DNA from 2 places in the Sutcliffiella horikoshii genome. Region 1 is predicted to be linked to the other one. Evidence: a T-box and tRNA genes for the amino acid it is inferred to sense, from the RefSeq annotation. Region 1 holds a T-box; the other holds one or more tRNA genes.
The links. A T-box is a leader RNA that pairs with one kind of tRNA and senses whether it is charged. The one in region 1 lies ahead of glyQ (glycine--tRNA ligase subunit alpha), so its partner is inferred to be a tRNA-Gly.
Positions count from the first base shown of each region.

Region 1 (11,824 bases):
GCGGAAAAGTTGAAGCTCCTAGAAGAAGCGCTTGAAGGACAAGTTCCAGACCGTTGGGAAGATGAACTGAAAGATGAAAATCTGCTATTCTTACTTGGTTCAAAGGAAGCAGACCTCACTAGGTATAAAAATGCATCAGTCACGGCAATTAATAATGCGATGTCTCGGGATATACATACAGTCGAAGATGCGAGTGAAGCAAAGAACCTTGCAAGAACAGAGCTTTCACAATCAGGAAATGTTCCAAGTGTTATCATTAATATTTCGAGTATTTCTGTTATCCCAAATGTTATTTATGATTCCGCTCAAACACAGGAAAAGAGGCAGCAGGCAATCGATGCGGTTGAACCTGTACGGGTATCACAGGGGGATACACTTGTAAAGGCCGGCCAATTTATTGACCGAGAAATTTATAGGCTTCTTACTGTAGCAGGATTTGTCAATCAATCAGACAATCTTGCACCGTATGCGGGTTTAATTATCATCATTGGGTTGATGATCTTTGCTCTGGTTTACTTATTTAAAAACATCGATACAACGATCCACAGCAAAAATACGTATTTGACGATGTATTTATTAATCTTTTCTATTACATTAATCTTATTGAAAATCTTTAGTTTCTTTCAAACTTTGAATACGACGGAAATCGGCTATATTGCACCGGTTGCGATGGGTGCCATGCTTATAAAAATGCTGATTAACGATCGAATTGCCATCTTTTCAAGTATCATATTTGGGATTTGTGGAAGTTTTATTTTTAATATGGTTCCAGGGACTATGAACTATACAGTAGGGTCATACTTGATTATTTCAGCAGTAGCATCGGTATTATTTTTGAACCAGCATAACAGACGACTTACCATCCTTCAGACAGGCCTGTTTGTATCCTTTATTAATGTGGTGACGGTCATTGCGTTAGTACTATTGACCAACAGGGACCTCACTGGAATGAATGAATTATTGGACCTTGGTATCAATGGTACAATGGCAGTCGGGTCTGGCGTTGTTTCAGCGGTTCTGACTATTGGGATTCTTCCATTCTTTGAGGTGGGCTTTGGAATGCTCTCAACGATGAAGTTGCTTGAGCTGTCCAATCCGAATCATCCATTGCTGAGGAAGATCTTAATGGAGACACCAGGGACTTATCACCATAGTGTAATGGTGGCCAATTTATCAGAATCAGCTTGTGAGGCAGTCGGTGCGAATGGATTGCTTGCAAGGGTTGCATCTTATTATCATGATATAGGCAAAACAAAAAGGCCGCATTATTTTATTGAGAATCAAATGGGCCGGGCGAATCCTCATGATAAACTTCCACCTCAGACGAGTAAAAATATTATTATTGCCCATGCAACCGACGGGGCTCAAATCCTCCGGGATCATAATATGCCAAAAGAGATTGTTGATATTGCAGCACAACATCACGGTACAACACTATTGAAATTCTTTTATCATAAAGCCAAAGAACAAAACGAAAATATTAAAGAAGAAGAATATCGCTACCCTGGACCAAAAGCTACTTCTAAAGAAGCGGCGATAGTAGGGACTGCCGACAGCATTGAAGCGGCGGTAAGGTCATTGAATAACCCAACTCCCGATAAAATTGAGACAATTGTAAAGGCTATCATTAAAGACCGTCTTCAGGATGGACAATACAGTGACTGTGATTTAACTTTTAAAGAACTTGAAGAAATAGGCAAGTCCTTCTGTGAAACGTTACAAGGTATTTTCCATTCAAGAATTGAGTACCCGAAAGGAGAGGAAGAAGAATCATGATCGAAATCGATATGTTAGATGAAACATCAAGACTGACAGATGAGCAGTGGGAAGATATTAAAGATTTATTGAAATTTGCTGCTGATAAAGAGTCTATTCAAGCCGGTGCTGAACTCTCCGTTACCTTCGTGGATAATGAAAGAATTCAGGAAATCAATCGTGAATACCGTGATAAGGACCGTCCTACAGATGTCATTTCTTTCGCTATGGAGGAGATGGGTGAGGGAGAAATCGAAATCCATTATGACGAAGATGCACCTCGTATGCTTGGAGATATCATCATCTCCATTCCAAAAGCGGAAGAACAAGCGGAAGAATATGGTCATTCTGTGAAACGCGAGCTCGGTTTTCTTGCTCTGCATGGTCTGTTGCACCTGCTGGGTTATGATCATGAAAATGAAACAGATGAAAAAATAATGTTTGATAAACAGAAAGAAATCTTAGATGCCTATGGACTCACGCGATCGTAATCGTAAAGGATATCGAGGTTCATTTACTTCTAGTTTTTTATATGCTTTTGAGGGATTAAGGTTTGTCCTTCGAACGGAAAGAAACATTAAATTCCATGTTTTCACAGCTGTCGTGATGATAAGCATGTCCTTGTTTTTTCAGATTACAAAAGTAGAGTGGCTCATTCTTTTTCTCGTCATTGGCGGAATGTTTGTCATTGAAATTATCAATACTGCGATTGAAAATGTGGTGGATCTTGTAACAGAGGAGTTTCACCCTCTTGCAAAAACGGCAAAAGATGTGGCTGCTTCTGCGGCCTTAGTTTTTGCTTGTATCTCTGTTATAATTGGTGTAATCTTATTTGGCCCTTATATTGTGGCTTATCTATAAATAAATTGAAAATTTAAAATTTTTTAAAATTTAAGGGTGATTTAAGAAGCGAATTAAGGTAAAATATAAGTACGCGCACCCGAAGCTTACAGAAGAAAGGAAGAGTAACTGTGAACATCGAAGCTTTAATCCAAGAAGCAAAAGCAGCAAGAGAAATGGCTTATGTACCCTACTCCAAGTTTAAAGTAGGCGCGGCATTATTAGGAAAAGACGGTAAGGTCTATCGCGGATGCAACATTGAAAACGCTGCATATAGTATGACTAACTGTGCAGAAAGAACAGCGCTATTTAAAGCGTATTCAGAAGGTATCAAACAATTTGATGCAATTGCTGTTGTAGCTGACACGAAAAGACCTGTTCCACCTTGTGGAGCTTGCCGTCAAGTTATATCGGAGCTGTGTGCACCTGAAACGAAAGTGATCCTGACAAACCTTCACGGTGATATTCAGGAATTGACAGTAGCAGAACTACTGCCTGGAGCCTTTTCACCGGAGGATTTAGATGCATAACAACACTACTACAAACTATAAATCAGGGTTTGTCTCCATCATTGGCAGGCCGAATGTTGGAAAATCAACGTTTTTGAACAGGGTAATCGGCCAAAAAATTGCGATAATGAGTGACAAACCACAAACAACTCGAAATAAAATTCAGGGTGTATATACGCAAGACGATGCACAAATCGTTTTCATCGACACACCAGGCATCCATAAACCAAAGCATAAGCTTGGCGATTTTATGATGAAGGTGGCGCAAAATACGTTAAAAGAAGTCGATCTAGTTCTTTTTATGATCAATGCAAAAGAAGGTTTAGGAAAAGGCGATGAATTTATTATTGAGAAGCTGAAGGAAACTTCAACCCCGGTATACTTGGTAATAAATAAAATTGACGAAGTACATCCAGATGACCTGCTACCCTTGATGGAAACTTATAAAGCGTTGTATCCATTCAAAGAAATAGTTCCGATTTCTGCTTTGCAAGGTAACAATGTAGAAGTTTTACTAGATCAAATTAAGAAATTCCTACCAGAAGGTCCCCAGTATTATCCGGCCGACCAAGTTACAGACCATCCGGAACGTTTTATTGTTGCTGAGCTGATCAGGGAGAAAGTGCTTCACTTAACAAGAGAAGAAGTTCCTCACTCCATTGCTGTAACAATTGATTCCATGAAGAAGCGCGAAAATAAGGATATGGTCGATATCCAGGCTACAGTTGTAGTGGAGCGTGATTCACAAAAAGGGATAGTCATTGGAAAACAAGGAAAAGTCTTAAAAGAAGTGGGACAAAAAGCCAGAGTGGACATTGAAGCATTACTGGGGTCCAAAGTGTTTTTGGAATTGTGGGTGAAAGTCCAGAAAGATTGGCGTAACAAGCAGTCGCAACTTAGAGATTTTGGTTTTAATGAGAACGAATACTAATCGGGAAGACGAGCGGGAATAGTCAATTCGTAGCATTTAATTTACAAAATTTATCTAACATGTTTTGACCCTTCTACGGTCATCATAGTCATATAGGAATTGGAATAGGCATGCTGGTCTTTACTACAGAAAGGGTGGAGTTTACAATGTTGGATTTTACCTGGAAGGTCTTTAAAGAAACAGGTAATATTGATACCTATCTTCTTTTCAAAGAGCTTGAGAAAGAGAATGGCGATTTACCCGAACAGACAGAAGAACTAGCTAATCGTGACTTACCAATTTCATAATGACAGATGACCAATAATATAGGCAGTTTACACACGTAAGTGTTGTAGATTGCCTTTTTATTTTGTAAACCGTACAATTAATAAAAGCCAGAAAAATGGACGGTGTACGATTTGCTACATAAATGTGAAGGCATTGTCATTCGAACAAATGCCTATGGTGAAAATAATAAGATTGTTACCATTTACTCAAAGGAGCTGGGGAAAGTAGGGGTAATGGCAAGAGGTGCCAACAAGCCAAGCAGCCGATTTACCGCTGTCTCTCAGCTGTTTTCCCATGCCACCTTCGTCTTCCAAAGGGGAACGGGACTCGGAAGTCTCCAGCAAGGTGAAATCATGGACTCCATGAGATCGATCAGAGAGGATATCTTCCTGACAGCCTATGCTTCTTTCATTGTGGAATTAATGGACAGGACGACAGATGAAGGAAAACGAAATCCAGCACTATATGACCTGCTCTATCAGGTGTTGCATTATATCAACGATGGCTTTGATGCTGAAATATTGACATTCATTTTTGAAATGAAAATGTGTGATGTTATCGGCATTACACCCGAACTAAATCGTTGTGCTTCTTGCGGTGCAACAGAAGGGAGCTTTGCCTTTTCCATAAAAGAGGGCGGCTTCCTTTGCAACAGATGCTTTCATAAAGACCCCTATCTAATTAAAGTTTCCCCTGCTACGCTACGGCTTCTACGGACATTTTACTACTATGACTTGAATAGAATAGGGAACCTTTCGTTAAAAGAAGAAACGAGAAAAGAGCTGCGATTCATTATCGACGAATATTATGAAGCATATTCTGGGATAATGTTAAAATCCAAACGCTTTCTAAAGCAAATAGGCTCTTTAAAAGCGAATCTTCCTGAAAAAAAAGATAAACCTGATTGACTTTGCAAAAAAAATCATTTATTATCCAATTACATCTATAAAGATTGCGTTGAAGGAAAGTAGTACTTATCCAACTCGATTAAAGCGAACCTAGGATGGTGTGAGCTAGGGAATCAAGAGATAAGGAAGGCGTTCTGGAGCAATACGGATAAAGTGGTAAAAAGGCTATTCCTTTTTACAAATAGGGTGGAACCGCGGGAGAACCTCTCGTCCCTATGCTGACAACACAGTTGGCATAGAGACAAGAGGTTCTCCTTTTCGTCCTCCAGCCAACAAATGAAAATCAGAATTAGTGGTGGCTTTAAAGTTGAATAAGTTTCCCTGTAGATTGGAGTGCAAGGTGTGAGACTCCTGCGGGGGATAACGGTTGGTTGAGACCCCGCAACGAAGTGAGGAGGCTCAAGCACCGTCCCGCGGAAAGCGAACACCTGGAACGGAAATCGAAAGGAGTCACCAGCAACAACTAAAAAAGGAAGGTGTCAAAATGAACATCCAAAACATGATCCTGACCCTGCAAAACCACTGGTCAGAACAAGGCTGTATCCTCATGCAAGCCTACGACGTAGAAAAAGGTGCCGGAACAATGAGCCCATATACATTCCTAAGAAGCATCGGCCCAGAGCCATGGAACGTAGCATACGTCGAACCATCCAGAAGACCGGTAGACGGCCGTTACGGCGAAAACCCAAACCGCCTGTACCAACATCACCAATTTCAAGTAATCATGAAACCATCACCAGACAACATCCAAGAACTATACTTGGAATCACTCAAGAAACTTGGAATAGACCCGCTAAAACATGACATCCGCTTTGTAGAAGATAACTGGGAAGCTCCAACGCTTGGGGCAGCAGGACTTGGCTGGGAAGTTTGGCTGGACGGAATGGAAATCACCCAATTCACATACTTCCAACAGGTCGGTGGAATTGAATGCAAACCGGTTTCTGTAGAAATCACATATGGTATTGAGCGACTTGCATCATACATCCAAGACAAAGAAAATGTATTTGACCTAGAATGGACAGAAGGATTCACCGTTCGTGATATTTTCCTTCAACCGGAATATGAACACTCTAAATATACATTTGAAACATCCGATCCGGATATGCTGTTCTCTTTGTTTGATATCTATGAAAAAGAAGCGCACCGCCAGATGGACCATGGTCTCGTCCACCCGGCATATGATTATGTATTAAAATGCTCCCATACATTCAACCAATTGGACGCACGCGGCGCTATAAGTGTTACCGAACGAACTGGTTATATCGGTCGTGTAAGAAATCTAGCGCGTAAAGTGGCAAGAACCTTCTATGAGGAAAGAGAAAAGCTAGGTTTCCCAATTTTGAAAAAGGAGGAGAGCACCAATGAGTAAGAGAGACTTTTTATTTGAAATCGGTCTAGAAGAGATGCCAGCCCGTTTTGTAACGGATTCCATGAATCAGCTTCAGGACAAAGTGAAATCTTGGCTGGAAACAAACCAGTTGGCCTATGATGACATTCATGCTTACTCTACTCCAAGAAGGCTTGCAGTATTAATTGAAGGCCTTGTAGAACGACAAGAAGATGTTACTCTAGAAGCAAAAGGACCTGCCAAAAAGGTTGCCCTGTCAGCGGACGGTGAGTGGTCAAAGGCTGCCCAAGGCTTTACAAGAGGTCAAGGACTGACAGTTGAAGATATCTATTTTAAAGAGATCAACGGAGTGGAATATGTGCATGTTAAGAAACATGTAGAAGGGAAAGAGACGAAAGAAATTTTAAGTACTATCGCCTCTGTGGCTACAAGCCTTCATTTTCCAAAAAATATGCGTTGGGCTGATGAAGATTTAAGATATGTTCGACCAATTAAATGGTTGATTGCTCTATTCGGTGAAGAAGTTATTCCCGTTGAGATTGCAAAGGTAAAATCGGACCGAGTATCTACTGGGCACCGTTTCCTTGGGGGGCAAGTGGAATTAAAAGACGCCGGCAGTTATGTGGAAGAGCTGCTGTCTAACTATGTCATAGTCAATGCAACGGAACGAAAAGAAGCAATCAGAAAACAACTGTCGATAATTGGGGAAGAAAATGGTTGGAACATCCCTGTGGATGAAGACTTGCTAGAAGAAGTGAACAACCTGGTGGAATATCCAACGGCATTGTTCGGAACGTTCGAATCAGAATATCTCACTCTGCCGGAAGAAGTACTGATTACATCTATGAAAGAGCATCAACGTTATTTCCCTGTTAAGAGTGAAGAGGGAACTCTTCTGCCTTATTTCGTAACTGTACGAAATGGTAACCACGAGAATTTGGATAATGTTGCAAGAGGGAATGAAAAAGTATTGCGTGCAAGGCTTTCTGATGCAGCATTTTTCTCCAAGGAAGACGAGAAGCTTGTTATCGAAGATGCAATTAAAAAGCTGGATAAAATCGTATTCCATGAAGAAATCGGAACAACCGGAGATAAAGTGAGGCGTGTTCAGACCATTGCTACAGAACTGGCGAACGGTGTGAATGTGAACAATGAAACGCAAAAGCATGTAAAACGTGCAGCTTCCATTTACAAGTTTGATTTAGTATCCCATATGGTTTATGAATTCCCGGAACTTCAAGGAATCATGGGGGAAAAGTATGCGTTGGCCAAGGGTGAAAGCCCAATCGTTGCGAAGGCGATCAATGAGCACTATATGCCTCGTTCTGCAGAAGACCAAACAGCTTCCTCTGATGTAGGTGCAATCCTTAGTATTGCTGAAAAGATGGATACCATTGTAGGGTTCTTTGCTATTGGTGTTATCCCTACAGGCTCACAGGATCCTTATGCGTTAAGACGCCAGGCATCTGGAATCATTCAAACAATCTTGAACAAAAAGTGGAGTTTTTCATTAGAAACGTTCATGCACTCAGTAGTAGAGCGCTATGCAGAAGCAGGAATCGCAAAGAAAGACGCAAATGCAATCATGGAAGATCTGTTAGTGTTCTTTAAATTACGACTGAAGAACAATCTTTCCGAGCGCGGCGTACGTTACGATATTGTGGAGGCGATTTTAGAGCTTCCGCTTGAAAATGTTTGCTCCACTGTTAAAAAAGCAGAAACGCTTGAATCGAAGAAAAACGAAGCAGGCTTTAAAGAAACGATGGAATCATTGAGTCGTGTATGCAATATTGCCAAGAAGGCAACTGCTTCTGCAGAAGTACAAGAGAACTTGCTAAGCCAAGCGGAAGAACAAGAGCTTTATAAACAATATAACAACAAAAAAGATCTTGTACTCCGTGCTGCGTCAGACCAAGATTTCTCCTTAGCGTATGAAGAACTTGCTTCCTTGAAGCCTGACATTGATGCATTCTTTGATAACATCATGGTCATGACAGATGATGAAGCAATCAAAACAAATCGCCTTGCCCTTATGGACGATATGGCTAAGGTTATCTCCATTTTCGGAAACGTTAATGGAATCATCGTTAAGTGATTAAAAAAGACAAACCTATAACCCTATGGTAAAATAGTTAAACACACGAAAGAGGCTGACTAATGCAATCCTCACAATATTTAGTCAGCCTCTTTCCAATTCTTCTGTTTATCAGTATAATTAGTATATATTATTTATACATAAAGTATAACACAATAGAGTTATCTATTAACCCAATAGGTGGTGAACAAAAATCGAACTGAATAAGCGGCAAGAAACTATTTTGCAAATAGTCAAAGAACAAGGACCGATTACCGGAGAAGCGATAGCCGATCAACTAAACTTGACACGGGCAACCCTTCGTCCCGATTTAGCTATTTTAACCATGGCCGGCTATTTAGATGCCCGCCCCCGTGTCGGCTATTTCTATACCGGAAAAACAGGATCGCAATTGTTATCCGACAAGATAAATAAGATTCAGGTGAATGACCACCAATCCATACCGGTTGTTGTCCATGAGAGTGTTTCCGTTTATGATGCAATCTGCACCATGTTCCTAGAAGACGTGGGAACCCTTTTTGTAGTGGACAACTTCTCCATCATTGTGGGAGTGCTCTCGAGAAAGGACCTTTTAAGGGCCAGCATCGGAAAGCAGGAGCTGACTTCCATACCGGTTAATATAATAATGACCCGAATGCCTAATGTAACGTACTGCTTTAAAGAAGACTTGATTATTGATGTAGCAAAAAAACTGATTGAAAAACAAATAGATGCTCTTCCAGTCGTTAAGCAAACGGATAAAGGCTATGAAGTAGTCGGTAGAATTACAAAAACGAATATTACAAAAGTGCTGGTTGCCTTGGCACACGATGAAATTATCTAGATTGGAGGAGAATCATGGAGAAACGTACCGTATATATCGTATCTGATTCAGTCGGAGAAACTGCAGAGTTGGCAGTAAAAGCGGCGATCAGCCAATTTAATGGGGCTAACTTCCATCTCAAAAGGATTCCTTACGTAGAAGACATTGCAACACTTTCAGAAGTAGTCTCGATCGCAAAACTTAATCAGGGTCTCATCGCTTTTACACTCGTTGTCCCTGAAATGAGGAAGCATCTTTTGGAACTGGCCATGAAGGAAGGCGTCCAGGTCTATGACATCATCGGACCGCTTGTGGACTTAATGGAGAAGGAATACGGCGTTAAGCCTAAGTACCAACCTGGATTGGTAAGACAGTTGGATGATGATTATTTCAAAAAAATTGAAGCAGTGGAATTTGCGGTAAAATATGATGATGGAAGAGATCCAAGGGGAATCATAAAAGCGGATATCGTGTTAGTGGGGGTTTCTAGAACGTCTAAAACGCCTTTATCACAGTACTTGGCCCATAAACGCCTGAAGGTGGCCAATGTACCAATCGTTCCTGAGGTAGATCCACCAGAAGAACTTTTTAAAGTGAATCCTGAAAAATGCTTCGGTCTGAAGATCTCGCCCGAAAAGCTAAATGACATTCGGAAAGAAAGATTGAAAGCATTGGGGCTAAATGATAAAGCTGCCTATGCCAATCTTGAAAGAATAAAAGAAGAGTTGGCATTTTTTGAAACAGTCGTAAATAAAATAGGTTGTGACGTGATAGATGTTACGAATAAGGCCGTAGAAGAAACGGCTAATCTTATCTCTAACATTTATAATAACCGTTTAAAGTAAAGAGCGCTTTTAGGAGTGCTCTTTTTCTAGGGGTAAGAAAGCATAAAAGCCTGTTGATTTCCGTTCCAGGCGCTTCGCTTGCCTGCGGGCGGTCCGTGAGCCTCCTCACTTCGTTGCGGGGTCTCACCTGTCCCTTCCTCCCGCGGGCGTCTGCGCGCCTTACACTCCAATCAACAAAGTTTCTTTATTCACTTAAGGTTATAAAAGGCATTTAAACAGGTTAGTTGGAAAAGCTAACTTTTCGTTCTCGTAATTTATAGCTGTTGATTGGAGCAAAGGGCGAAGACTCCTGAGGGAGATAGCGCTAGGTGGAGACCCCGCAGGCTTGCCGAGGAGGCTCCAGCAGCGCCCCTAGGAAAGCGAAGCCATTTGCGGAAATCAACAGCGACGATTAAACAATCAACTATAGGACCGGGCGGTTTTTTGCCCAGTTTTTTTTATGACTTTTGATTACTTATTATTCGATGTGAAACAGTAGTCAATTTGGATAGTTTATATTATAATAAAAAATTGTGATAAAAAATTCCTCGATAGGGTTTAGAGTGATGGATTATCGAATAAACTAAAAATAGCTATAAGTCAAGGGCAATATAACAGTTTCGTTCGACAACTACAAAAAACATATCGAAAAAAGAAGGTTTTTGGGAAGGGATGTAGAAACCATTTAACATGCAAAATAATCGCAAACCTATTATTTTGGTGGATGCAGATGCGTGTCCTGTTAAAGAAGAAATAAGTAGAATTAGTCATACATATAAAGTTGATGTGTGCTACGTAGCTTCTTACTCCCATGTCATGACCAATAAAACTGAAGGAAATTGGGTCTATGTGGATGATGAAAAAGAATCTGCAGATCTTTATATTTTGAATCATGCAAAGAAGGATGATGTAGTAGTCACTCAAGATATTGGTCTAGCAAGCATGCTTGTGTCCAAAAACGTTTATGTTCTCACTCCTCGTGGAAAACAGTATGAAGAGAGTGAAATGGAGTTGAGCTTGCATATGAGATTTCTATCTGCGAAAGAACGGAGAAAAGGGAACTATTCCAAGGGCCCGAAAGCTTTCTCGATGAAAGACAGAGAAAGATTTGTTCAATCACTTAAAAAAACTTTGTCGAAAATTGCAGGAATTCCCGAATAGAGATAGAAATAGTAAGTCACGGAGTGTTGTTATGAATTATCGAATTCCTGAACAAACAATTGATCAAATCAGACAGTCTACCGACATTGTTGATGTAATAAGTGAATATGTGCAATTGAAAAAGCAAGGTCGTAATTATTTCGGACTTTGCCCTTTCCATGGTGAAAGTACTCCTTCTTTCTCTGTTTCCCCAGACAAGCAAATCTATCACTGCTTCGGTTGTGGTGCAGGTGGGAATGCTTTCAATTTCATCATGGAGATCGATGGCGTCAGTTTTGTGGAAGCTGCTCAAAAACTTGCCAAGTCCTCCAATGTGGAAGTGGAAGTGCCAGAATATACTGCAACAGAACAAACAGGCCAGTCGAAAGAAACGAAATGGAT
Region 1 is NZ_CP082918.1:2,878,338-2,890,161, reverse strand. It holds gene K7887_RS14930 (HD family phosphohydrolase) at 1-1,776, shown strand, start outside; gene ybeY (rRNA maturation RNase YbeY) at 1,773-2,246, shown strand; gene K7887_RS14920 (diacylglycerol kinase family protein) at 2,221-2,616, shown strand; gene K7887_RS14915 (cytidine deaminase) at 2,727-3,125, shown strand; gene era (GTPase Era) at 3,118-4,035, shown strand; gene K7887_RS14905 (YqzL family protein) at 4,182-4,322, shown strand; gene recO (DNA repair protein RecO) at 4,434-5,210, shown strand; T-box leader at 5,251-5,428, shown strand; gene glyQ (glycine--tRNA ligase subunit alpha) at 5,695-6,582, shown strand; gene glyS (glycine--tRNA ligase subunit beta) at 6,575-8,656, shown strand; gene K7887_RS14885 (transcriptional regulator CcpN) at 8,850-9,479, shown strand; gene K7887_RS14880 (pyruvate, water dikinase regulatory protein) at 9,494-10,303, shown strand; gene K7887_RS14875 (YaiI/YqxD family protein) at 10,973-11,443, shown strand; gene dnaG (DNA primase) at 11,475-11,824, shown strand, end outside.

Region 2 (11,824 bases), 1.5 Mb from region 1:
CGCAGGTGGTCCTTTAAGTCTGATGTGAAAGCCCACGGCTCAACCGTGGAGGGTCATTGGAAACTGGGGGACTTGAGTGCAGAAGAGGAAAGTGGAATTCCAAGTGTAGCGGTGAAATGCGTAGAGATTTGGAGGAACACCAGTGGCGAAGGCGACTTTCTGGTCTGTAACTGACACTGAGGCGCGAAAGCGTGGGGAGCAAACAGGATTAGATACCCTGGTAGTCCACGCCGTAAACGATGAGTGCTAAGTGTTAGAGGGTTTCCGCCCTTTAGTGCTGCAGCTAACGCATTAAGCACTCCGCCTGGGGAGTACGGTCGCAAGACTGAAACTCAAAGGAATTGACGGGGGCCCGCACAAGCGGTGGAGCATGTGGTTTAATTCGAAGCAACGCGAAGAACCTTACCAGGTCTTGACATCCTCTGACACTCCTAGAGATAGGACGTTCCCCTTCGGGGGACAGAGTGACAGGTGGTGCATGGTTGTCGTCAGCTCGTGTCGTGAGATGTTGGGTTAAGTCCCGCAACGAGCGCAACCCTTGATCTTAGTTGCCAGCATTCAGTTGGGCACTCTAAGGTGACTGCCGGTGACAAACCGGAGGAAGGTGGGGATGACGTCAAATCATCATGCCCCTTATGACCTGGGCTACACACGTGCTACAATGGACGGTACAAAGGGCAGCAAAACCGCGAGGTCGAGCCAATCCCATAAAACCGTTCTCAGTTCGGATTGCAGGCTGCAACTCGCCTGCATGAAGCCGGAATCGCTAGTAATCGCGGATCAGCATGCCGCGGTGAATACGTTCCCGGGCCTTGTACACACCGCCCGTCACACCACGAGAGTTTGTAACACCCGAAGTCGGTGGGGTAACCTTTTGGAGCCAGCCGCCTAAGGTGGGACAGATGATTGGGGTGAAGTCGTAACAAGGTAGCCGTATCGGAAGGTGCGGCTGGATCACCTCCTTTCTAAGGAATGTACGCTTGTTGTTTTGTTTAGTTTTGAGAGAGCATTCTCTCATTTTAGATAAATCTTCGGATTTATCGAAGTTGTTCCTTGAAAACTAGATAATGTAACTAATATCAAGATATTCACAAAATATCGTTCATCTTAGTAATTTTCTTTATAGATATCATCGCTGATATCGACACATGACCATATTGGTCAACGGTTAAGTTATTAAGGGCGCACGGTGGATGCCTTGGCACTAGGAGCCGATGAAGGACGGGACTAACACCGATATGCTTCGGGGAGCTGTAAGTAAGCTTTGATCCGGAGATTTCCGAATGGGGAAACCCACTGCTCGTAATGGAGCAGTATCCTTATCTGAATACATAGGGTATGGAAGGCAGACCCGGGGAACTGAAACATCTTAGTACCCGGAGGAAGAGAAAGCAAACGCGATTTCCTGAGTAGCGGCGAGCGAAACGGAATTAGCCCAAACCAAGAGGCTTGCCTCTTGGGGTTGTAGGACACTCAACATGGAGTTACAAAGGAACGGGGTAAATGAAGCGATCTGGAAAGGTCCGTCATAGAAGGTAAAAACCCTGTAGTTGAAACTTCGTTCCCTCCTGAGTGGATCCTGAGTACGGCGGGACACGAGAAATCCCGTCGGAAGCAGGGAGGACCATCTCCCAAGGCTAAATACTCCCTAGTGACCGATAGTGAACCAGTACCGTGAGGGAAAGGTGAAAAGCACCCCGGAAGGGGAGTGAAATAGATCCTGAAACCGTGTGCCTACAAGTAGTTAGAGCCCGTTAATGGGTGATAGCGTGCCTTTTGTAGAATGAACCGGCGAGTTACGATTACGTGCAAGGTTAAGTCGATGAGACGGAGCCGTAGCGAAAGCGAGTCTGAATAGGGCGCATGAGTACGTGGTCGTAGACCCGAAACCAGGTGATCTACCCATGTCCAGGGTGAAGTTCAGGTAACACTGAATGGAGGCCCGAACCGACTCACGTTGAAAAGTGAGCGGATGAGGTGTGGGTAGGGGTGAAATGCCAATCGAACCTGGAGATAGCTGGTTCTCTCCGAAATAGCTTTAGGGCTAGCCTCATGTGTTAGAGTCTTGGAGGTAGAGCACTGATTGGACTAGGGGTCCTCATCGGATTACCGAATTCAGTCAAACTCCGAATGCCAAAGACTTATCCATGGGAGTCAGACTGCGAGTGATAAGATCCGTAGTCAAGAGGGAAACAGCCCAGACCGCCAGCTAAGGTCCCCAAGTATACGTTAAGTGGAAAAGGATGTGGAGTTGCTTAGACAACCAGGATGTTGGCTTAGAAGCAGCCACCATTTAAAGAGTGCGTAATAGCTCACTGGTCGAGTGACTCTGCGCCGAAAATGTACCGGGGCTAAACGTATCACCGAAGCTGCGGACTGTTCTTACGAACAGTGGTAGGAGAGCGTTCTAAGGGCGTTGAAGCTAGACCGTAAGGACTGGTGGAGCGCTTAGAAGTGAGAATGCCGGTATGAGTAGCGAAAGAAGGGTGAGAATCCCTTCCACCGAATGCCTAAGGTTTCCTGAGGAAGGCTCGTCCGCTCAGGGTTAGTCGGGACCTAAGCCGAGGCCGAAAGGCGTAGGCGATGGATAACAGGTTGATATTCCTGTACCACCTCCACTCCGTTTGAGCAATGGGGGGACGCAGAAGGATAGGGTAAGCGCGCTGTTGGATATGCGCGTCTAAGCAGTAAGGCTGAGAAGTAGGCAAATCCGCTTCTCATTAAGGCTGAGCTGTGATAGCGAGGGAAATATAGTACCGAAGTTCCTGATTTCACACTGCCAAGAAAAGCCTCTAGCGAGGAGTATGGTGCCCGTACCGCAAACCGACACAGGTAGGCGAGGAGAGAATCCTAAGGTGAGCGAGAGAACTCTGGTTAAGGAACTCGGCAAAATGACCCCGTAACTTCGGGAGAAGGGGTGCTCTGTTAGGGTGTTAAAGCCCGAGAGAGCCGCAGTGAATAGGCCCAGGCGACTGTTTAGCAAAAACACAGGTCTCTGCGAAGCCGTAAGGCGAAGTATAGGGGCTGACGCCTGCCCGGTGCTGGAAGGTTAAGGGGAGAGGTTAGCGCAAGCGAAGCTTTGAACCGAAGCCCCAGTAAACGGCGGCCGTAACTATAACGGTCCTAAGGTAGCGAAATTCCTTGTCGGGTAAGTTCCGACCCGCACGAAAGGCGTAACGATCTGGGCACTGTCTCAACCAGAGACTCGGTGAAATTATAGTACCTGTGAAGATGCAGGTTACCCGCGACAGGACGGAAAGACCCCGTGGAGCTTTACTGTAGCCTGATATTGAATTTTGGTACAGCTTGTACAGGATAGGTAGGAGCCTGAGAAGCCGGAGCGCTAGCTTCGGTGGAGGCGTCGGTGGGATACTACCCTGGCTGTATTGAAATTCTAACCCGCAGCCCTTATCGGGCTGGGAGACAGTGTCAGGTGGGCAGTTTGACTGGGGCGGTCGCCTCCTAAAGAGTAACGGAGGCGCCCAAAGGTTCCCTCAGAATGGTTGGAAATCATTCGCAGAGTGTAAAGGCACAAGGGAGCTTGACTGCGAGACCTACAAGTCGAGCAGGGACGAAAGTCGGGCTTAGTGATCCGGTGGTTCCGCATGGAAGGGCCATCGCTCAACGGATAAAAGCTACCCCGGGGATAACAGGCTTATCTCCCCCAAGAGTCCACATCGACGGGGAGGTTTGGCACCTCGATGTCGGCTCATCGCATCCTGGGGCTGTAGTCGGTCCCAAGGGTTGGGCTGTTCGCCCATTAAAGCGGTACGCGAGCTGGGTTCAGAACGTCGTGAGACAGTTCGGTCCCTATCCGTCGTGGGCGCAGGAAATTTGAGAGGAGCTGTCCTTAGTACGAGAGGACCGGGATGGACGCACCGCTGGTGTACCAGTTGTCTTGCCAAAGGCATAGCTGGGTAGCTACGTGCGGACGGGATAAGTGCTGAAAGCATCTAAGCATGAAGCCCCCCTCAAGATGAGATTTCCTTTTACTTCGGTAAGTAAGATCCCTGAAAGATGATCAGGTAGATAGGTTCGAGGTGGAAGCGTGGCGACACGTGCAGCTGACGAATACTAATCGATCGAGGACTTAACCCAAATAAGTATCGAAATAAGTGAACGATATGAATATCTTGATAAGAACACATTATCTAGTTTTGAAGGATCAACCTTCAACTGAATATGTCTGGTAATGATGGCGAAGAGGCCACACCCGTTCCCATACCGAACACGGAAGTTAAGCTCTTCAGCGCCGATGGTAGTTGGGGGATCTCCCCCTGTGAGAGTAGGACGTTGCCAGGCATTTATATGGAGGATTAGCTCAGCTGGGAGAGCATCTGCCTTACAAGCAGAGGGTCGGCGGTTCGATCCCGTCATCCTCCACCATTTAGATTTTTTCATATAATGAAAATTAATCTTATGCCGGTGTAGCTCAGTTGGTAGAGCAACTGACTTGTAATCAGTAGGTCGTGGGTTCGACTCCTATCGCCGGCACCATCTTTCTTGACATAACGAAGTTATGGTCAACTAAATTGCATAATATCACTTTTATTACGTGCCATTAGCTCAGTCGGTAGAGCATCTGACTTTTAATCAGAGGGTCGAAGGTTCGAGTCCTTCATGGCACACCATTTATTTTGCGGGTGTGGCGGAATTGGCAGACGCGCTAGACTTAGGATCTAGTGTCTTTGACGTGGGGGTTCGAGTCCCTTCACCCGCATTGTAATTTTATATTAGCGGAAGTAGTTCAGTGGTAGAACACCACCTTGCCAAGGTGGGGGTCGCGGGTTCGAATCCCGTCTTCCGCTCCAACAGATTTGCCCTTGCCGGGGTGGCGGAACTGGCAGACGCACAGGACTTAAAATCCTGCGGTAGGTGACTACCGTACCGGTTCGATTCCGGTCCTCGGCACCAGAGTTTTTTACAGTAGTAAAATAACTTTCATCTATATGCGCCCGTAGCTCAATTGGATAGAGCGTTTGACTACGGATCAAAAGGTTAGGGGTTCGAGTCCTCTCGGGCGCGCCATTATCGGGGAGTAGCTCAGCTTGGTAGAGCACTTGGTTTGGGACCAAGGGGTCGCAGGTTCAAATCCTGTCTTCCCGACCAGTAGAAACTTTTATATTATGGGGCCTTAGCTCAGCTGGGAGAGCGCCTGCTTTGCACGCAGGAGGTCAGCGGTTCGATCCCGCTAGGCTCCACCAACAGAACTTTTGATTTAATGATCTTTGAAAACTAAACAAAACAACAGCGTCATAACGTCGGTTCTACGGAACACGATAAAATGATTTAAGTAACACAAGCTAGCAAATTTTGAGCAAAAGCTCAGACTCTTTATTGGAGAGTTTGATCCTGGCTCAGGACGAACGCTGGCGGCGTGCCTAATACATGCAAGTCGAGCGGACCTTTTAAAAGCTTGCTTTTGAAAGGTCAGCGGCGGACGGGTGAGTAACACGTGGGCAACCTGCCTGTAAGACTGGGATAACTTCGGGAAACCGGAGCTAATACCGGATAATATAAGGAACCTCCTGGTTCTTTATTGAAAGATGGTTTCGGCTATCACTTGCAGATGGGCCCGCGGCGCATTAGCTAGTTGGTGAGGTAACGGCTCACCAAGGCAACGATGCGTAGCCGACCTGAGAGGGTGATCGGCCACACTGGGACTGAGACACGGCCCAGACTCCTACGGGAGGCAGCAGTAGGGAATCTTCCACAATGGACGAAAGTCTGATGGAGCAACGCCGCGTGAGCGATGAAGGCCTTCGGGTCGTAAAGCTCTGTTGTTAGGGAAGAACAAGTGCGAGAGTAACTGCTCGCACCTTGACGGTACCTAACCAGAAAGCCACGGCTAACTACGTGCCAGCAGCCGCGGTAATACGTAGGTGGCAAGCGTTGTCCGGAATTATTGGGCGTAAAGCGCGCGCAGGTGGTCCTTTAAGTCTGATGTGAAAGCCCACGGCTCAACCGTGGAGGGTCATTGGAAACTGGGGGACTTGAGTGCAGAAGAGGAAAGTGGAATTCCAAGTGTAGCGGTGAAATGCGTAGAGATTTGGAGGAACACCAGTGGCGAAGGCGACTTTCTGGTCTGTAACTGACACTGAGGCGCGAAAGCGTGGGGAGCAAACAGGATTAGATACCCTGGTAGTCCACGCCGTAAACGATGAGTGCTAAGTGTTAGAGGGTTTCCGCCCTTTAGTGCTGCAGCTAACGCATTAAGCACTCCGCCTGGGGAGTACGGTCGCAAGACTGAAACTCAAAGGAATTGACGGGGGCCCGCACAAGCGGTGGAGCATGTGGTTTAATTCGAAGCAACGCGAAGAACCTTACCAGGTCTTGACATCCTCTGACACTCCTAGAGATAGGACGTTCCCCTTCGGGGGACAGAGTGACAGGTGGTGCATGGTTGTCGTCAGCTCGTGTCGTGAGATGTTGGGTTAAGTCCCGCAACGAGCGCAACCCTTGATCTTAGTTGCCAGCATTCAGTTGGGCACTCTAAGGTGACTGCCGGTGACAAACCGGAGGAAGGTGGGGATGACGTCAAATCATCATGCCCCTTATGACCTGGGCTACACACGTGCTACAATGGACGGTACAAAGGGCAGCAAAACCGCGAGGTCGAGCCAATCCCATAAAACCGTTCTCAGTTCGGATTGCAGGCTGCAACTCGCCTGCATGAAGCCGGAATCGCTAGTAATCGCGGATCAGCATGCCGCGGTGAATACGTTCCCGGGCCTTGTACACACCGCCCGTCACACCACGAGAGTTTGTAACACCCGAAGTCGGTGGGGTAACCTTTTGGAGCCAGCCGCCTAAGGTGGGACAGATGATTGGGGTGAAGTCGTAACAAGGTAGCCGTATCGGAAGGTGCGGCTGGATCACCTCCTTTCTAAGGAATGTACGCTTGTTGTTTTGTTTAGTTTTGAGAGAGCATTCTCTCATTTTAGATAAATCTTCGGATTTATCGAAGTTGTTCCTTGAAAACTAGATAATGTAACTAATATCAAGATATTCACAAAATATCGTTCATCTTAGTAATTTTCTTTATAGATATCATCGCTGATATCGACACATGACCATATTGGTCAACGGTTAAGTTATTAAGGGCGCACGGTGGATGCCTTGGCACTAGGAGCCGATGAAGGACGGGACTAACACCGATATGCTTCGGGGAGCTGTAAGTAAGCTTTGATCCGGAGATTTCCGAATGGGGAAACCCACTGCTCGTAATGGAGCAGTATCCTTATCTGAATACATAGGGTATGGAAGGCAGACCCGGGGAACTGAAACATCTTAGTACCCGGAGGAAGAGAAAGCAAACGCGATTTCCTGAGTAGCGGCGAGCGAAACGGAATTAGCCCAAACCAAGAGGCTTGCCTCTTGGGGTTGTAGGACACTCAACATGGAGTTACAAAGGAACGGGGTAAATGAAGCGATCTGGAAAGGTCCGTCATAGAAGGTAAAAACCCTGTAGTTGAAACTTCGTTCCCTCCTGAGTGGATCCTGAGTACGGCGGGACACGAGAAATCCCGTCGGAAGCAGGGAGGACCATCTCCCAAGGCTAAATACTCCCTAGTGACCGATAGTGAACCAGTACCGTGAGGGAAAGGTGAAAAGCACCCCGGAAGGGGAGTGAAATAGATCCTGAAACCGTGTGCCTACAAGTAGTTAGAGCCCGTTAATGGGTGATAGCGTGCCTTTTGTAGAATGAACCGGCGAGTTACGATTACGTGCAAGGTTAAGTCGATGAGACGGAGCCGTAGCGAAAGCGAGTCTGAATAGGGCGCATGAGTACGTGGTCGTAGACCCGAAACCAGGTGATCTACCCATGTCCAGGGTGAAGTTCAGGTAACACTGAATGGAGGCCCGAACCGACTCACGTTGAAAAGTGAGCGGATGAGGTGTGGGTAGGGGTGAAATGCCAATCGAACCTGGAGATAGCTGGTTCTCTCCGAAATAGCTTTAGGGCTAGCCTCATGTGTTAGAGTCTTGGAGGTAGAGCACTGATTGGACTAGGGGTCCTCATCGGATTACCGAATTCAGTCAAACTCCGAATGCCAAAGACTTATCCATGGGAGTCAGACTGCGAGTGATAAGATCCGTAGTCAAGAGGGAAACAGCCCAGACCGCCAGCTAAGGTCCCCAAGTATACGTTAAGTGGAAAAGGATGTGGAGTTGCTTAGACAACCAGGATGTTGGCTTAGAAGCAGCCACCATTTAAAGAGTGCGTAATAGCTCACTGGTCGAGTGACTCTGCGCCGAAAATGTACCGGGGCTAAACGTATCACCGAAGCTGCGGACTGTTCTTACGAACAGTGGTAGGAGAGCGTTCTAAGGGCGTTGAAGCTAGACCGTAAGGACTGGTGGAGCGCTTAGAAGTGAGAATGCCGGTATGAGTAGCGAAAGAAGGGTGAGAATCCCTTCCACCGAATGCCTAAGGTTTCCTGAGGAAGGCTCGTCCGCTCAGGGTTAGTCGGGACCTAAGCCGAGGCCGAAAGGCGTAGGCGATGGATAACAGGTTGATATTCCTGTACCACCTCCACTCCGTTTGAGCAATGGGGGGACGCAGAAGGATAGGGTAAGCGCGCTGTTGGATATGCGCGTCTAAGCAGTAAGGCTGAGAAGTAGGCAAATCCGCTTCTCATTAAGGCTGAGCTGTGATAGCGAGGGAAATATAGTACCGAAGTTCCTGATTTCACACTGCCAAGAAAAGCCTCTAGCGAGGAGTATGGTGCCCGTACCGCAAACCGACACAGGTAGGCGAGGAGAGAATCCTAAGGTGAGCGAGAGAACTCTGGTTAAGGAACTCGGCAAAATGACCCCGTAACTTCGGGAGAAGGGGTGCTCTGTTAGGGTGTTAAAGCCCGAGAGAGCCGCAGTGAATAGGCCCAGGCGACTGTTTAGCAAAAACACAGGTCTCTGCGAAGCCGTAAGGCGAAGTATAGGGGCTGACGCCTGCCCGGTGCTGGAAGGTTAAGGGGAGAGGTTAGCGCAAGCGAAGCTTTGAACCGAAGCCCCAGTAAACGGCGGCCGTAACTATAACGGTCCTAAGGTAGCGAAATTCCTTGTCGGGTAAGTTCCGACCCGCACGAAAGGCGTAACGATCTGGGCACTGTCTCAACCAGAGACTCGGTGAAATTATAGTACCTGTGAAGATGCAGGTTACCCGCGACAGGACGGAAAGACCCCGTGGAGCTTTACTGTAGCCTGATATTGAATTTTGGTACAGCTTGTACAGGATAGGTAGGAGCCTGAGAAGCCGGAGCGCTAGCTTCGGTGGAGGCGTCGGTGGGATACTACCCTGGCTGTATTGAAATTCTAACCCGCAGCCCTTATCGGGCTGGGAGACAGTGTCAGGTGGGCAGTTTGACTGGGGCGGTCGCCTCCTAAAGAGTAACGGAGGCGCCCAAAGGTTCCCTCAGAATGGTTGGAAATCATTCGCAGAGTGTAAAGGCACAAGGGAGCTTGACTGCGAGACCTACAAGTCGAGCAGGGACGAAAGTCGGGCTTAGTGATCCGGTGGTTCCGCATGGAAGGGCCATCGCTCAACGGATAAAAGCTACCCCGGGGATAACAGGCTTATCTCCCCCAAGAGTCCACATCGACGGGGAGGTTTGGCACCTCGATGTCGGCTCATCGCATCCTGGGGCTGTAGTCGGTCCCAAGGGTTGGGCTGTTCGCCCATTAAAGCGGTACGCGAGCTGGGTTCAGAACGTCGTGAGACAGTTCGGTCCCTATCCGTCGTGGGCGCAGGAAATTTGAGAGGAGCTGTCCTTAGTACGAGAGGACCGGGATGGACGCACCGCTGGTGTACCAGTTGTCTTGCCAAAGGCATAGCTGGGTAGCTACGTGCGGACGGGATAAGTGCTGAAAGCATCTAAGCATGAAGCCCCCCTCAAGATGAGATTTCCTTTTACTTCGGTAAGTAAGATCCCTGAAAGATGATCAGGTAGATAGGTTCGAGGTGGAAGCGTGGCGACACGTGCAGCTGACGAATACTAATCGATCGAGGACTTAACCCAAATAAGTATCGAAATAAGTGAACGATATGAATATCTTGATAAGAACACATTATCTAGTTTTGAAGGATCAACCTTCAACTGAATATGTCTGGTAATGATGGCGAAGAGGCCACACCCGTTCCCATACCGAACACGGAAGTTAAGCTCTTCAGCGCCGATGGTAGTTGGGGGATCTCCCCCTGTGAGAGTAGGACGTTGCCAGGCAAATTTATAGAAACCAGTGCTTATATGTTTAGGCGCTGGTTTTTTTGTGTTTTCTTTTAGAGATTGTGGGCGGAAAAATGACAGAATCCTTGGAAAAGAAGAGGTTTTGTCATCGTAGAGCGAGAACGGTGCCAAAACAGAGGAAACGAAGCTAACTTTGTCACCATTTCACGTGCAGACCCGATAGCAGACCCGATGAGTGTAGGGGGACCCCACCATCCCCACCTTCAAAAAACACCTACCTCAAACACCATCCACCCCACCCCACACCCGCCCCTATAAAACCTCTTTTGAACAATTTTGACCAATTGACGTTTAAACAACTCCCAAAAGTGGAATTCTGTTTGAGAGAGACCCGTTCACAAAGAAACTCCCTACATCCTAACACCGACACTACATAAATGGACGCACCTAAACCCAAAACGTACAGAATGACAGTTTTTAGCGAATGGTTATCTATTGAATTTTTTCAGAAGGTCTTATATATTTTACTTATAGTCAAAGATAGTCAAGGTCAGATAGGAGGATAGCATGAGAAACATATCTGATGTCATTGAGCAATATTTGAAACAGGTGTTGGAGGGGAGCAGGGAGAATTCTGCTGAGATCAAACGCAGTGAGATTGCAGATAAGTTTGAATGTGTGCCCTCTCAGATTAATTATGTGATAAATACTAGATTTACGATTGAACGAGGATATTTGGTGGAGAGCAAGCGTGGAGGCGGCGGTTATATAAGAATTATTAAAATTAAGCCGCATGACCATTTGCAATTGATCGACCAGCTTATAGATTTAATAGATATGAGAGTTTCCCAGGCGAGTGCGGAGGATGTTATCTTTCGGTTGGTGGAAGAGAAGGTGATTTCCGCCAGGGAGGCGAAGATAATGGTTAGTGTCATGGACCGCTCTGTCTTATATTTGGGCTTGCCTGAAAGAGATGAACTACGGGCTAGGATGTTAACGGCCATGCTGACTACACTGAAGTATCGGTAGGGGGGATAAAAATGGTATGCCAAGAATGTAATGAGCGTCCAGCTGCTTTGCATTTTACAAAAATTATTAATGGTGAAAAATCCGAGATTCATATATGTGAGCAATGTGCTCAAGAAAAAGGCAGTATGTCGATGTTTACTGGTGGATCAGGTTTTTCCATCAATAACCTGATTGCCGGGTTGTTGAATACGGAACAGGCAATTCCCAATCCTCAACACGAAGACCTTGAGCAGCGCAAGATTTTGCAGTGTGAGCGCTGTAAGATGACGTTTCCGCAGTTTACGAAAATTGGGCGGTTTGGTTGTTCGGAATGTTATCATACTTTTTCCGACAAGATGCAGCCAATTTTAAAAAGGCTGCACAGTGGAAACACGGTACATGCCGGGAAGATTCCGAAAAGAATCGGCGGGAGCATGCATGTGAGGAAAGAAATTGATGCGCTGAGAGAAGAATTACAAGAACTTATTTTACAGGAAGAATTCGAGAGTGCGGCGAATACTAGAGATAGAATCAGAGAATTGGAAAGACAATTAAGTGAAAAAAGAGAGGGGGAGCAGTAAATGTCTCTTGAACACTTTTTGAATAATGCGGTCAGTTCCTGGATGAAG
Region 2 is NZ_CP082918.1:95,634-107,457, forward strand. It holds rRNA gene K7887_RS00480 (16S ribosomal RNA) at 1-965, shown strand, start outside; rRNA gene K7887_RS00485 (23S ribosomal RNA) at 1,167-4,098, shown strand; rRNA gene rrf (5S ribosomal RNA) at 4,186-4,302, shown strand; tRNA gene K7887_RS00495 (tRNA-Val) at 4,311-4,386, shown strand; tRNA gene K7887_RS00500 (tRNA-Thr) at 4,422-4,497, shown strand; tRNA gene K7887_RS00505 (tRNA-Lys) at 4,556-4,631, shown strand; tRNA gene K7887_RS00510 (tRNA-Leu) at 4,640-4,720, shown strand; tRNA gene K7887_RS00515 (tRNA-Gly) at 4,737-4,811, shown strand; tRNA gene K7887_RS00520 (tRNA-Leu) at 4,826-4,914, shown strand; tRNA gene K7887_RS00525 (tRNA-Arg) at 4,952-5,028, shown strand; tRNA gene K7887_RS00530 (tRNA-Pro) at 5,033-5,109, shown strand; tRNA gene K7887_RS00535 (tRNA-Ala) at 5,129-5,204, shown strand; rRNA gene K7887_RS00540 (16S ribosomal RNA) at 5,335-6,886, shown strand; rRNA gene K7887_RS00545 (23S ribosomal RNA) at 7,088-10,019, shown strand; rRNA gene rrf (5S ribosomal RNA) at 10,107-10,223, shown strand; gene K7887_RS00555 (CtsR family transcriptional regulator) at 10,755-11,216, shown strand; gene K7887_RS00560 (protein-arginine kinase activator protein McsA) at 11,228-11,776, shown strand; gene K7887_RS00565 (protein-arginine kinase McsB) at 11,777-11,824, shown strand, end outside.
Region 2: it has a tRNA-Gly gene. The T-box ahead of glyQ (glycine--tRNA ligase subunit alpha) is inferred to sense a tRNA for this amino acid. The anticodon was not compared.